Regions from separate parts of the Hafnia sp. CBA7124 genome, predicted to be linked through region 2. Evidence: predicted binding sites of a transcription regulator. Region 2 holds the regulator's gene; the other holds the start of a gene.
What was found. The regulator CRP, encoded in region 2, controls carbon source genes, mostly activating them, when cyclic AMP is high. The targets are predictions, from matches to a motif close to ATGTGANNNNNNTCACAT.
Positions count from the first base shown of each region.

Region 1: the regulator CRP is predicted to act here: its motif matches at 3,360-3,377, upstream of aaeR (HTH-type transcriptional activator AaeR).

Region 1 is NZ_AP017469.1:4,021,449-4,028,572, reverse strand. It holds gene nit1 (deaminated glutathione amidase) at 1-736, shown strand, start outside; gene tldD (metalloprotease TldD) at 743-2,188, shown strand; gene aaeR (HTH-type transcriptional activator AaeR) at 2,324-3,244, opposite strand; gene aaeX (p-hydroxybenzoic acid efflux pump operon protein AaeX) at 3,660-3,863, shown strand; gene aaeA (p-hydroxybenzoic acid efflux pump subunit AaeA) at 3,883-4,806, shown strand; gene aaeB (p-hydroxybenzoic acid efflux pump subunit AaeB) at 4,903-6,864, shown strand.
Region 2 is NZ_AP017469.1:4,175,229-4,182,352, forward strand. It holds gene CPY98_RS18995 (MFS transporter) at 1-1,057, opposite strand, end outside; gene CPY98_RS19000 (LysR substrate-binding domain-containing protein) at 1,249-2,160, shown strand; gene CPY98_RS19005 (OsmC family protein) at 2,166-2,573, opposite strand; gene crp (cAMP-activated global transcriptional regulator CRP) at 2,903-3,535, shown strand; gene CPY98_RS19015 (YccS/YhfK family putative transporter) at 3,579-5,657, shown strand; gene CPY98_RS19020 (aspartate aminotransferase family protein) at 5,654-6,874, opposite strand; gene CPY98_RS19025 (helicase HerA-like C-terminal domain-containing protein) at 7,100-7,124, shown strand, end outside.

The sequences.
Region 1 (7,124 bases), 150 kb from region 2:
GATGACGCCAGAAAACGCACTGTTGTTTGCTGATTCGAAAGCCTATCACGAGCAGGCCGAGCAAGAAGGCAAAGGCCCGTTGCAGGATGCTATTCGTGATATGGCGCGCCGTTACGGGGTGTGGATCCTGATTGGCTCAATGCCGCTAATTAGCCGTGAAGATAGCAAGCAAATCACTGCCAGCAGCCTGTTATTTGACGATCAAGGCGAGCTGAAAGCGCGTTACGATAAGCTGCATATGTTTGATGTTGATATTAAAGATACGCATGGTCACTACCGTGAATCTGATACCTATCAGCACGGTGAACATCTGACCGTGGTCGATACCCCAGTGGGAAAATTGGGTATGACTATCTGTTATGATCTGCGTTTCCCCGGTTTATTCCAAGCGTTGCGTGATAAAGGCGCCGAAATTATTTCCGTGCCTGCGGCGTTTACCCGCGTAACTGGGGAATCTCATTGGGAAATCTTGCTGCGTGCTCGCGCAATTGAAACTCAGTGCTATATTTTGGCTCCGGCTCAGGTTGGTCGTCATGGCGCAACGCGCCGTACGTGGGGACATACCATGGCGGTGGATGGCTGGGGCAATGTTATTGAACAGAATGCCGATTTGGTCATGCCGATTAAAGTGAAGGTGAATACTCACTCACTTGAAAATATTCGCACCCAGATGCCGGTCGCACAACACAACCGATTCCAGCCGAAGCTGGTTAATCCTTTGGATCAAGAAGAGTAAAACGCTATGAGTCTGACGTTCGTTAGTGAGCAGCTATTGGCTGCTAACAAACTGAGTCATCAAGATCTGTTTTCAGTATTGGGTACACTGGCTGAACGTCAGCTTGACTACGCCGATCTCTATTTCCAGTCCAGTTACCATGAGTCTTGGGTGATTGAAGACCGTATCATTAAAGACGGTTCTTACAATATCGATCAGGGCGTTGGCGTGCGCGCTATTAGCGGTGAGAAGACCGGCTTCGCCTACGCTGACCAGATTACCCTTAATGCGCTGAATCAAAGCGCACAGGCGGCGCGTAGCATTGTACGTGAACAGGGTAATGGCAAAGTTCATACCTTGGGCAACGTGCCTTATAGCTTGCTGTATCCCGCCATTGATCCGCTGCAAAGCCTGCCGCGTGAAGAGAAAATTGCTCTGCTGCATCGCGTTGATAATATTGCGCGTGCGGAAGATCCCCGTGTGCAGGAAGTGTCTGCCAGCATTACTGGGGTGTATGAGTTAATTCTGGTGGCTGCAACAGATGGCACTTTGGCGGCAGATGTTCGCCCGCTGGTGCGTCTTTCTGTCAGCGTGCTGGTAGAAGAGGATGGTCGCCGTGAACGTGGTTCAAGCGGCGGCGGTGGTCGTTCTGGTTACGAATATTTCCTCGAGCTCGTCGATGGTGATGTGCGTGCCGATGCTTTTGCCAAAGAAGCGGTACGTATGGCGCTAGTAAACCTGTCTGCGGTGGCGGCTCCAGCCGGTTCAATGCCGGTCGTGCTTGGCGCAGGCTGGCCGGGCGTGCTGTTGCATGAAGCGGTTGGTCATGGCTTAGAAGGTGATTTTAATCGTCGTGGTACGTCGGTGTTCAGTGGCCAGATGGGGCAACTGGTAGCCTCCGAACTGTGTACCGTTGTCGATGACGGCACGATTAGTGGACGTCGTGGCTCTCTGGCAATCGACGATGAAGGCGTTCCAGGTCAATACAACGTACTGATTGAAAACGGCATTCTGAAAGGCTTTATGCAGGATAAAATGAATGCTCGCCTGATGGGGCTTGCGCCAACCGGTAACGGTCGTCGTGAATCTTATGCGCATCTGCCAATGCCGCGCATGACCAATACCTATATGCTGGCGGGCAAATCATCGCCGCAGGATATTATTTCCAGCGTTGAATATGGCCTGTATGCGCCGAATTTTGCTGGTGGTCAGGTCGATATTACGTCAGGTAAATTTGTCTTCTCTACGTCAGAGGCTTATCTGATTGAGAATGGCAAAATCACCAAGCCGGTGAAAGGCGCAACGCTGATTGGTTCAGGCATTGAAGCCATGCAGCAGATTTCTATGGTCGGTAACGATCTGGCGCTGGATAAAGGCGTTGGCGTATGCGGCAAAGAAGGACAGAGCGTGCCGGTTGGCGTTGGTCAGCCAACGCTGAAGCTGGATTCAATGACGGTGGGGGGAACGGCGTAAGCTACATCTTCCTCGCCATAGACCCCCTCCCAGCCTCCCCCTTGTCAGGGGGAGGAGCAGATCGAGATCTTTAATTGAGCGCCGATCTGTTCCCTCCCCCGCGAGGGGGAGGGCTAGGTTGGGGCAATCGGACCCTCACTCCTCCTGCCGATAATCCTGATAAATCTCCCCAACCTTGGTGAAGTATTCGCTAAGGTAGTTAATACAAACCTGCACCTTGAGCGGCAGCTTATCTTTTTGGGTATGTAAGGCGTAAACCGGCCTTGGATCGGATTGGTAACGGCTGAAGAGAATTTCAACTTCACCGCGTTTTATCTCTTCGATGACCCACATCAGTGGCACGTAGGCAATGCCCACGCCTTCACTCAGCCAGCGGATGAGCGTTTGTGAGTCATTGGTGACGAAGCGGCCCTGAGGCGAGAGATGCAGGGTTTGCCCTTCTGGCGCAATCAGCTCAAATTCACTGTCGGGGCGAACGCTGTAGGTTAACCAGCTAAAACTGGTGATGTCTGCGGGTTTTTCTGGCGTTCCGTGCTGCTGAAGGTAGCTTTTTGCTGCGCAGACCACCATTGGCATAGAGCCTAGGCGCTTAGAGAAAAGGCTAGAGTCTTGTAATGCACCCACACGAACCACCAGATCGAGCCCGTCAGCGATAAGGTCTGGTGCAGGTACACCGGTGACTAAATCAATCGACAATCCTGGATATTCACGCAGCATTCTGGCCGTCATCGGCGCCAATACATTTTGTGCCATGGTGGATGAACTACCGATACGTAAGGTGCCCGTTGGCGTATTGTTGAAAGCGTAAATCTGTTCGTGGACTTCTTGCGCCTCAAGCAACATTTTCCGGCAGCCTTGATAATAAATTTTCCCTGCCTCGGTTAAACCAATGCTGCGCGTGCTGCGGTTGAGTAGCTTAATATTCAGCTCATTTTCCAGCTTGGAAATGGTTTGGCTTATGGACGAAACGCTCATCTCAAGCTGGCGTCCTGCGCTAGTAAAGGAGCCGCATTCAACTACTTTGGCAAACACGGCCATGCGCTTAAGTCGTTCCATTGTTCAATCTACCTTAATAGGGAAGTGAGGCTGCATGGGAGAAAACGCCTTACAATCAGCCTTTGAGGTAACGATGATAGCTTAAAAAAACGACTGATTGTTTATTTTAAATAAAAAGTGATTTAGCTCACATATTCTATACATGGTGATTATTATTGCGCTAAGATATTGTCATTGACGATGCGGAAATAATCCTCTGTGTATCGAAACGACGAAATGTCCTTCTGCCATCAGATCCTGTAGCTCACATCCTCTGACAGACATCCTTTTTCTGAGTTAAACGCCATCAACCAGCATTTCAGGGTGAGGGCGGTTAGTGGATCGCGCAAGGCAAAAGTTATCGTTCGTCACGCTATGCAGCCAACGAAGAATGCCGCGTTGAGCTAGGCTAAATATTATTTGAGTGGAGAGAATTATGGGGCTGCTACCGGTAATGGTCGTTTTTGGCCTGTCCTTTCCACCGGTGTTTTTTGAACTGCTGGTGGCTTTGCTGCTGTTTTTATTGTTCCGGCGGGTATTACAGCCGACGGGGATCTACGATTTTGTTTGGCATCCGGCGTTGTTTAATACCGCGTTGTACTGCTGTTTGTTCTACTTGATTACCTGCTTATTTGTCTGAGGTCACTGTGAATCAAATTATGATAAAAATGACCCGCATCGCTATCACCGTGATTATCGTGATAGTAGCGGCAATTGCCGTGTTTAAAGCATGGGCCTTTTATACCGAATCCCCCTGGACGCGTGATGCCAAATTCACCGCCGACGTCGTTGCCATTGCGCCAGACGTCAGTGGCCTGCTATCGGACGTGCCTATTCATGATAACCAGTTGGTGAAGAAAGGGCAGATTCTGTTTGTTATCGATCAGCCACGTTATCAAGAAGCGCTAAATCAGGCTGAAGCCGATGTGCGCTACTACCAAACTCTGGTCAGTGAAAAAGCGAAAGAGGCTGGGCGTCGTGTACGTTTAGGTGTTCAGGCGATGTCTCAAGAAGAGATCGACCAGTCAAGCAATATGCTGGCAACGGTGCGTCAGCAGTTGGCGAAAGCACAGTCAACGCGCGATCTGGCAAAACTGGATCTAGAACGTACCGTGGTGCGTGCACCGGCCGATGGTTGGGTCACCAACCTAAACGTTCATCAGGGCGAGTTCATTAACCGTGGTGCTAAGGCAGTCGCGCTGGTGAAAAAAGGCACCTTCTATATTCTGGCCTACATGGAAGAAACCAAACTCGACGGCATCCAGCGCGGCGATCGCGTGGAGATTACGCCGCTAGGCAGTAACCGTATCCTTTACGGCACCGTAGACAGCGTATCCGCAGGGGTGAATAACAAAAGCTCTACTGCGGATAGCAAAGGCTTGGCGACCGTTGACTCTAACCTTGAATGGGTTCGTTTGGCGCAGCGTGTTCCGGTGAAAATTCTGCTCGACAACAAAGAGCAAGAAACGCCTTATCCGGCTGGGACAACGGCCACCGTGGTAGTGAGCAACCAGCAAGACGTTGAGCGTAAATCATCATCGCCGATTGTGCAGTTGCTACATCGTCTGCGTGAATTTGGTTAAGCCCTCCCAACGATATTTACACTTATTTTCACTGGGGATTTGTACGCACGTTAACGTGCAAGTCCCTATCACTTTTTAGCGCAGACAGAGGCAATGATGAATAATGGTGGCATGTTTTTGCGCTTACGTTTTGCCTGTAAGTTAGCATTTGCTATCGTGCTGGCGCTGTTTCTTGGCTTTCATTTGCAACTGGAAACACCGCGCTGGTCGGTTTTAACCGCGGCTATTGTCGCCGCAGGCCCGGCGTTTGCTGCGGGTGGCGAACCTTTCTCTGGCGCGATCCGTCACCGTGGTTGGCTACGTATTATCGGGACATTTATCGGCTCGATTGGCGGTTTGCTGATCATGATGTTGTTTATCCGTGCGCCGCTGGTGATGATGCTCCTGTGCTGCGCATGGGCGGGCCTATGTACCTGGATCTCTTCGCTGGTACGCGTGGAGAACTCTTATGCCTTTGGTTTGGCGGGCTATACCGCGCTTATTATCGTGGTGACAACGGCAACGGAACCCTTGTTGAGCCCGCTGTATGCGGTTGAGCGCTGTAGTGAAATCGTATTAGGGATCGTGTGTGCGGTGCTGGCCGACATTATCTTTTCGCCACGTTCTATCAAAAGTGATATTGACCGCGTGGTGAGCTCGCTCATCGTCGATCAATTCCGATTACTGCAAATGTGCGTTCGGCCTGACGAGCGAGACGTGCTGGATAAGTCGTGGAACGATTTAGTGAAAGGCACCAACGCGCTCAATGGGATGCGCAGCAATCTGATGTTGGAATCCACTCGATGGGTGCGTGTAAACCGCCGTTTGAAAGCGTTGAACACCGTTTCTTTAACGCTTATCACCCAGGCCTGTGAAACCTTCTTTATCAGCTCAAATGCGCCGGAGCGTATCCCAAGCGAAATGCAGGTTCTGATCCTCGAGCCGGTAGAAACTATCGGTGATGTTCACAAACGGATGAAACAGCTGCGTCAGTTGCTATCGATGCAGCCCACGGACTCGGTGCCGCTAACCATCAGCAGTTGGATTGGCGCCGCTACGCGCTACCTGCTATTGGCGAAAGGGGTGCATACCAACAGCAGTATCAGCTCGGTAGAAGAAAATGTTCTGGAAGGCGAGTATGTGGTCAAACCCGCCTCCGCAGAGCGCCATCATGCGATGATCAACGGCCTGCGTACGTGGGCCGCTACGTCCATTGGTGCAATGTTCTGGCTATGGACCGGTTGGACATCCGGCAGTGGCTGTATGGTTATGATTGCCGTGGTGACCGCGCTGGCGATGCGCACGCCGAACCCACGCATGGCATCGATTGATTTCCTGTTAGGCACGATTATGGCGCTGCCGATAGGCTCGCTGTTTTACATGCTGATCCTTCCCGCGACCCAGCAAAGCATGTTGTTGCTGTGTATTAGTTTGGGGCTGATGGCGTTTGTTATCGGTTTGGAAGTGCAAAAACGTCGTTTAGGATCGCTGGGGACCTTGGCTTCGACGATTAACATCATGGTGTTAAGCAATCCGATGTCGTTTCCGGTAAGCAGCTTTTTAGACAACGCGATTGGCCAGATCATCGGCTGCTTTGTGGCGATGATCGTGCTGTTCTTGATCCGCGATCGTTCAAAAGCTCGGACAGGACGCGCCTTACTCAATGGTTTTGTGTACAGCGCGGTATCGGCGTTAACCACCAATCAGGCGCGGCGCAATGAAAACCATTTACCGGCGCTGTACCAACAGCTCTTCCAGTTGTTGAATCTGTTCCCGAATGACATTGCTAAATACCGTTTGGCGCTGACGTTGATCATCGCCCACCAGCGTTTACGCAATGCGCCGATTCCGGTCAACCAAGAGCTGTCCGATTTCCATAAACAGATACGTGCGACCGCCAATAAGGTGATTTCAGCAGGTGGCGACAGCAAGCGAAGAGGATACTTTTTCCGCTTGTTAGACGAACTGAATCAGTATCAGGAACGCTTGGTACACTATCAGGCTCCGTACACTGTTACGATCCCGGTCAAACGGCTATCGACCATGTTGGAAAAATACCAGCATGCGCTAATTGATTAAATCCTAACCGTGCGACGAATAGGGCTTAGGAAAAGAAATCGTTTGCGTAGGATCATAAAAATCGTGATTTAGCGCTTGCAGCATCGCTGCGGGTGAGTATAATGCCCGACAATTTGCCGGGAGACTGCATGAAAAACGTTGTGGCTATCAGTGCTGTTTGGGTCGCTTGTCGACTAGACGCCCTGCCTGAACAAGGCGGCTGCCACCGTTTTTTTCTTCCGTTGCTAAAACGATCGTTAATCGCCCCTCAATGAGGGGCT
Region 2 (7,124 bases):
CAAAACCGCCCAAGGTGCCACCGGTGTTAATAATCCCCATCGCGGCACCCATGACGTCAGTCGGTAAACGTTTCATCGGTAAAGTGAAAACGGTGACAAACGACGCCATGAGGAACACATAGCCGAAGAATAAAAACAGGCTGGCCGAAATAGCCGAAGATGTGGCGTAAACCAACCCAATACAGACCGCGCTCAGCAACGAACACGAACAAACCACTTTGTGCTCTTTACCCTGCATGTATTTGCCAACGAAATAGCCGGTGCACAAAGACGAAATCCACATCCCCAGACCGCCCGCCGCGGCCACTAAGCTGGATACGCCCAACGGCAGCCCACGGTTTTGCACCAAGAATTTAGGCAGCCATGCCATCAGGCCGTAGGACGGAATGTTCAAACAAAAAATGGCGATAAACAGCAAAATAACGATAGGGCTTTTCAGCAGCTGGCGATAAGGCCCGCTTTTCTGCTGGGTAGAAGATGTTGGCCATGCCTTCTGTGGATTTGGCACCAGCCACAAAATGCAGCCCGAGATGATAAAGGCCAAAATACCCAACGAAGCAAAAGACCCGCGCCAGCCAATATGTTCAAGACAATATACCGCCACCAACGGGCCTAACGTCATCGCCAGCCCCGCCGAGGACAGCAGAATAGACTGCGCAAAAGTGCGCTGTTCAACGGTGAAATTTGCCGTCACCGCTTTCGCACAGGAGGTCGGATAGCCCGCATGTCCCATTCCCGCCAGAAAACGAAACGTCAGCAATAAACCAAAAGTGAGCCCCAGCCAGCCGAAGCACATGGCAAACCCACCCAGCAGAAAGAGTGAGCTACACAAGACTTTTTTGAATCCAAAGCGATCGTTCAGCCAACCGGCGGGGATCTGAAAAATGGAATAGGCGAGAAAAAAAACGCCGGTGATATAGCCTAATTGCTCAGGCTGGAGGGAAAACTCCCGCTCGATAGGCAACAGAGCAAACCCCACCACGGTTTTGTCGATATAAACGATTGCGTAGCCGATAAACAATAAGAAAATCATCAATGAACGGCGCTGAAATTGCATAGCCAAACTCCTCGCTGAACGGCGTCAACCCTGACAGAGGCTCAAACGCATAGGGGTGCTTATGTGATGTGCATCACTTTCTTTTTATTAACTGCGCGCCAGATGGCATTGATGAAAATATCGTCTTTACCCACACCGTGTAAGATGTCATTTTTTTTGGGGTGATGCTTTTTATTGATAGGGGAAGCGCGGTGAAATATCTGCCAAAAATTCAGCAGCTAAAAACGTTTCAGGAAGTGATTCGTCGAGGAAGTATTCGCGCCGCCGCGCGCGCGTTAAACCAGTCACAGCCTGCAATAAGCAGAGCGATCAAAGAATTGGAACATACGCTGAATACGCAGCTTATCTTGCGTGGAGCTAAAGGAATGATGCTGACTGAAACAGGAAGCGCGTTTGCGGCACGCTCGCAGCTTATTTTGGAAGAATTACAGCGAGCGGCAGATGAAATTGAGCAGATAAGCCAATATTCTCAAGGTTCAGTGTCTGTAGGCTTTTCATCGCTGATTGCGCTAACCGTGTTTCCTCAGGCCGCTGATACCTTTAAGTCTCAGTTTCCACAGGCCAATATACACGCCAAAGAAGCGCAGCTCTCGACGCTTCTACCGGCCTTGCGTGAAGGGCGACTCGATTTTGCCATCGGCACGCTAACAGTCGAAACTACGCCAATAGATCTGGTACGTGAGCCGCTATTTGAATCGCCCTTTTGCATTATCGCTCACCGCGACAACCCATTTTCTCAGGCTAAATCGTTAGAAGAGCTGAAGCACGCAAAATGGCTGATACCTGAAACCGATATGGGCTACTACCAGCAGCTAGAATCAGCCATGGGGAATTTTTACCACCAGCTTAGTCAATCACCGATCCGAACGGACTCCGTGGTGTGCGGATTAAGCATGGTGCAACAGGCACAATACCTCACCATCGTGGCCCGGGCGATGCGGGAACCGCTGGGATTAGGCAATACGCTCTGTGCATTGCCTATCGACGATTTACCCACCGCCCAGTATTGCGTGTTCTATTCACAAAAATCGCCGCTGACCTTAACGGCGCGGCGATTCTTGGATTTATTACGTTGGGAATGCCAAAACTATGCTTGGGAGTAAAAACGTTACTCAACCACGATAGTTTCAAAGCTGTGAGTAATATTCACCGCTTGACCCAACATCAGCGCTACCGAGCAATACTTCTCGGCCGATAAGGCGACTGCGCGTTCAACGGCTTTATCAGTCAGTCCTTTGCCGGTAACCACGAAATGCAGATTGATGTGAGTAAACAAACGAGGGGCTTCTTCGCGGCGCTCAGAGGTTAATTTTACTTCACAGTCGCGCACGTCCAGTCGCCCTTTCTGTAAAATAGAAACCACGTCAATCGCGCTGCATCCACCCGCAGACATCAGCACCATTTCCATTGGGCTTGGTGCTTTATCGCCAGCGTTTCCATCCATAAGAATTTGATGCCCTGAAGCGGATTCACCCAGAAAAGTCATCCCTTCAACCCATTTCACTCGTGCCTGCATGTTTATCACCCCTTTGGTTAAATTTTGGCATCAGACTACGCTTTCTATAAAAAACAGGCAATCAGAGGCCTCACTTCTTGATGCTGAAGCGAGACAACACAAGACACCTGCACAAAGCTGTGCTACAAACTATGCCGAAATGGATCTTTATGGATTGAAACGGGTATAGATCAATAACTCTAGGAAATAATTACCTTAGCCTATTACTCTATATCTCGATTATGAAGTGCTATACAAGTTAATAAGCAAAGCCCCGTGCCACGATAAGCACACTGTCAGGATCAGTATCCCGATATTAGGGCAGCGATAACAACAGAGGATAATAGCGAATGGTTCTCGGCAAACCGCAAACAGACCCGACTCTTGAATGGTTCTTGTCTCATTGCCATATCCACAAGTATCCGTCCAAAAGTACCCTGATCCACCAAGGTGAAAAGGCTGAAACCCTGTACTACATCGTTAAGGGCTCCGTTGCTGTATTGATTAAAGATGAAGAAGGCAAAGAAATGATCCTTTCTTATCTCAATCAGGGCGATTTCATTGGTGAACTAGGCTTATTTGAGGAAGGGCAAGAACGTAGCGCCTGGGTTCGTGCAAAAACCGCCTGTGAAGTGGCTGAAATTTCTTACAAGAAGTTCCGCCAGCTCATTCAGGTCAATCCAGATATTCTGATGCGCCTGTCTGCTCAGATGGCTAGCCGTTTACAGGTTACCTCTGAAAAAGTCGGCAACCTTGCATTCTTGGACGTAACCGGTCGTATCGCTCAGACCCTGCTGAATCTGGCCAAACAGCCAGATGCCATGACTCATCCAGATGGTATGCAGATCAAGATCACTCGTCAGGAAATTGGCCAGATCGTTGGCTGCTCCCGTGAAACCGTTGGTCGTATTCTGAAGATGCTGGAAGATCAAAATCTGATCTCCGCACACGGAAAAACCATCGTCGTTTACGGCACTCGCTGATAGATGACGCCCGTGTAGCCCTGCTGCACGGGTTTCTTTAGCTATGTGGCGGCGGTTCATCTACCACCCGGAAGTCAACTACGCACTGCGTCAAACGCTGGTGCTGTGTCTTCCTGTGCTATTCGGCCTGTTGATAGGTAATCTACAACTTGGGCTGATGTTCTCTTTAGTTCCCGCCTGCTGCAATATCGCCGGGCTCGATACTCCGCATAAACGCTTTATTAAACGATTAGTCGTTGGCGGCAGCTTATTTGCCTTCAGCAGTTTTCTGCTACAGCAATGCTTACTCTGGCAAATTCCCCTACCGCTGATCATGCTCGGTTTAGCCTTGTTGCTTGGCGTTAACGGTGAAATTAGCCCGCTACACGCACGGCTTATGCCTGCCGCGCTGGTTGCCTCTATTTTTACCCTGAGCATGGCGGGAAGCGTACCGATCTGGCATGGGCCACTGCTGTATATTGTCGGCACTATTTGGTATGGCGCTTTCACCTGGTTTTGGTTTCTGCTGTGGAAAGGGCAACCGATCCGCGAGAACCTCAGCCAGCTCTACGTTCAGCTTGGCGACTACATGGAAGCCAAATACAGCCTGCTAACTCAGCATATCGATCCTGAAACCGCGCTGCCTCCGTTGCTACAACGCCAGCAAAAAGTGATGGATCTTATTGCTCAGATCTATCAGCAAATGCACATGCTATCGTTGGTGCATAATCCTGAATACAAACGCCTGCTGCGCTATTTTCAGGTCGCATTAGACTTGCAAGAACACATCACCGTTAGCCTGTCTCAGCCTGATGAAGTGCAGAAGCTGGTCGAAAAAAGTCAGGCCGAGGCGATATTACGCCGCAATGCTCAGGTCATTACCGAGCGACTTAAAACGGTTGCCGACGATATTTTGTATCACCGTTATCCCCAACATTTCTCGATGGATAATGAGCTATCGGCGCTAGAAAAACTGTCTAATCAGCACCCAGATAACCCCGTTGGCAAATTCTGTTATTATCATTTTAGCCGTGTGGCTCGCCTGCTAGAGCGCCAACGCCCACTATATCAACGCAATCTGATGTCCACTCAGCAGCGGCTTCCCTTCTGGCCTGCGCTGCGCGCCTATCTTTCGTTGAAGTCGGTAGCACTGCGCAACGCCGCACGATTAGGTATTACGCTGGCTGCGGGCAGTAGCCTCGGCATGTTATTCCATCTGCCAAAGCCCTATTGGGTTTTGCTGACCATCATGTTGGTGATTCAGAATGGCTATAACGCGACGCGCGTTAGGATCCAGCACCGTGCGCTAGGCACCTTTGTTGGGTTAATTGTTGCCGCAGGACTACTGCAGCTCAACCTACCGTTGAACGTCACGCTTAGCTGCATGCTGGTAATTACCATCGCGGCTTATTTGGTGCTCAGGAAAAACTACGGTCTGGCCGTGATCGGTTTCACCATCACGGCGGTGTACACGCTTCAGCTGTTACAGCTTAACGGATTACATTTCTTGGTTCCGCGCCTCATCGATACGGTTCTCGGTTGTATTCTTGCCTTTGCCAGCACCATCTGGCTGTGGCCACAGTGGCAAAGCGGCTTGCTGCGCAAAAATGCACATCAGGCATTGGAGGCCTACCAAGACGAACTGCGCCTTTTACTGTCGCCTGAGCCAAAAACGTCCGCGCTGGCCTATGCGCGTATGAAAGTGAATCAGGCACACAATGCCGTCTTTACTTCGCTGAATCAGGCGATGCAGGAACCGGGATTTGACTCACGTTACTTAACGGATATGCGCCTGTGGATCACCCACAGTCAGTTTATCGTTGAGCATCTCAATGCCATGACGATCCTCGCACGCGACCACTACATGCTCACCGAGAATCTGGCACAGGATTATTTACAGCGTTGCGAAATTGCGTTGCAGCTTTGTCAGCAACGTTTGGAACATGATGGTCCAACGCTCAATGACAACGCCGCCGTATTTCAGTCTGACGATCAAGAAACTAACGGTATGCCCGTTACGCAAATTGAAGTGCATCTTCGACGCATCATTGCGCACTTACGCGCCATGCATACCATTTCGTCGATAGCATGGCGGCAACGGCCACATCACGGGATTTGGATGAGCCGTAAACTCAGGGATTAATTGCCACCCACGACTTTGGCAATCGCTTTTTCCAGCCGTGCCATGCCCTCATGGATATCGGCAAACTCGATAACCAACGAGGGCGCAAAGCGCAAAATATCCGGTCCCGCGTTCAGCAGCATAAGTCCTTCACTCGCGGCGGCATGCAAGATATCTCGCGCCTTACCGTGATAGGCAGGGCTCAGTTCAGCGCCCAGCAACAGCCCCATTCCACGCACCTGAGTGAAGATATTGTACTGGGTATTGATCTTCTCTAGGGCCTCCACAAACAGGCCGTGGCGCTCTTCAATTCCCGCCATCACCTCAGGTGTATTGATCACGTCTAAAGCCGCCTCTGCAACCGCACAGGCCAGGGGATTACCGCCATAGGTGGTTCCGTGAGTGCCCACCTGCATTGCGCTGGCAATTTCATGAGTTGTTAACATGGCGCTAATCGGAAAACCGCCCCCCAGCGCTTTGGCGGTGGTGAGAATATCCGGCGTCACGCCGTAGTGCATGTAGGTAAAGAGTTTACCGGTTCGGCCCATGCCGCTTTGTACTTCATCGAAAACTAACAGCGCCTGATGCCGATCGCAAAGTTCACGTACGCCTTGTAAGAAGCTTTGCGTCGCGGGCATCACGCCGCCCTCGCCCTGAACGGGCTCAAGCACCACTGCACAGGTATGATCGTCGATAACGGCGCGAACGGCGTCTAAATCATTAAATGGCACATGCACAATATCGGCGGGTTTCGGGCCAAAGCCGTCGGAATATTTTGGCTGACCACCGACGGAAACCGTAAATAAGGTACGGCCATGAAACGCATGGTGGAAGGCAATAATTTTGGATTTAAAAGGGCTAATTTTGCTAGAGGCATAGTAGCGAGCCAGTTTGAACGCCGCTTCGTTTGCCTCCGCGCCGGAGTTTGCAAAGAAGACACGCTCGGCAAAGGTGGCATCAATCAGCTTTTGTGCCAGACGTAGCGCAGGCTCATTGGTGAAAACATTACTTACATGCCACAGCTTTTCGCCTTGCTCATGCAGTGCAGCAACCAGCGCAGGATGGCAATGCCCTAAGGCCGTCACGGCAATCCCCCCCGCAAAATCCACATACTCTCGCCCTTGCTGATCCCACACTCGGCTCCCTTTACCGCGCACGGGAACGAAATCTGCCGGTGCATAGATAGGCAACATCACCTTTTCAAATGTGTCTCTTGCAACTGCCTGCTGCTTCGCCATTACTTTTCCACCTTATTCACATCGCCAACAACGATTTGCCAGCCATTAAATGAAAATATAATCATAAAATATGCATAACAAATCACTTTATGGCAACCGTAATTTGCGTTTGTTTTGCTAAAACCTCCCCACTCAATAACAGCGGTTAAAGTTGAGACTAAGATTCAGCGTGCTTATACTTTGAACTTGGAAGTTACGTTCCGCCTCTTCACTTAAGGACTGACCATGAGCGCTCCGCTTACCATTGCTA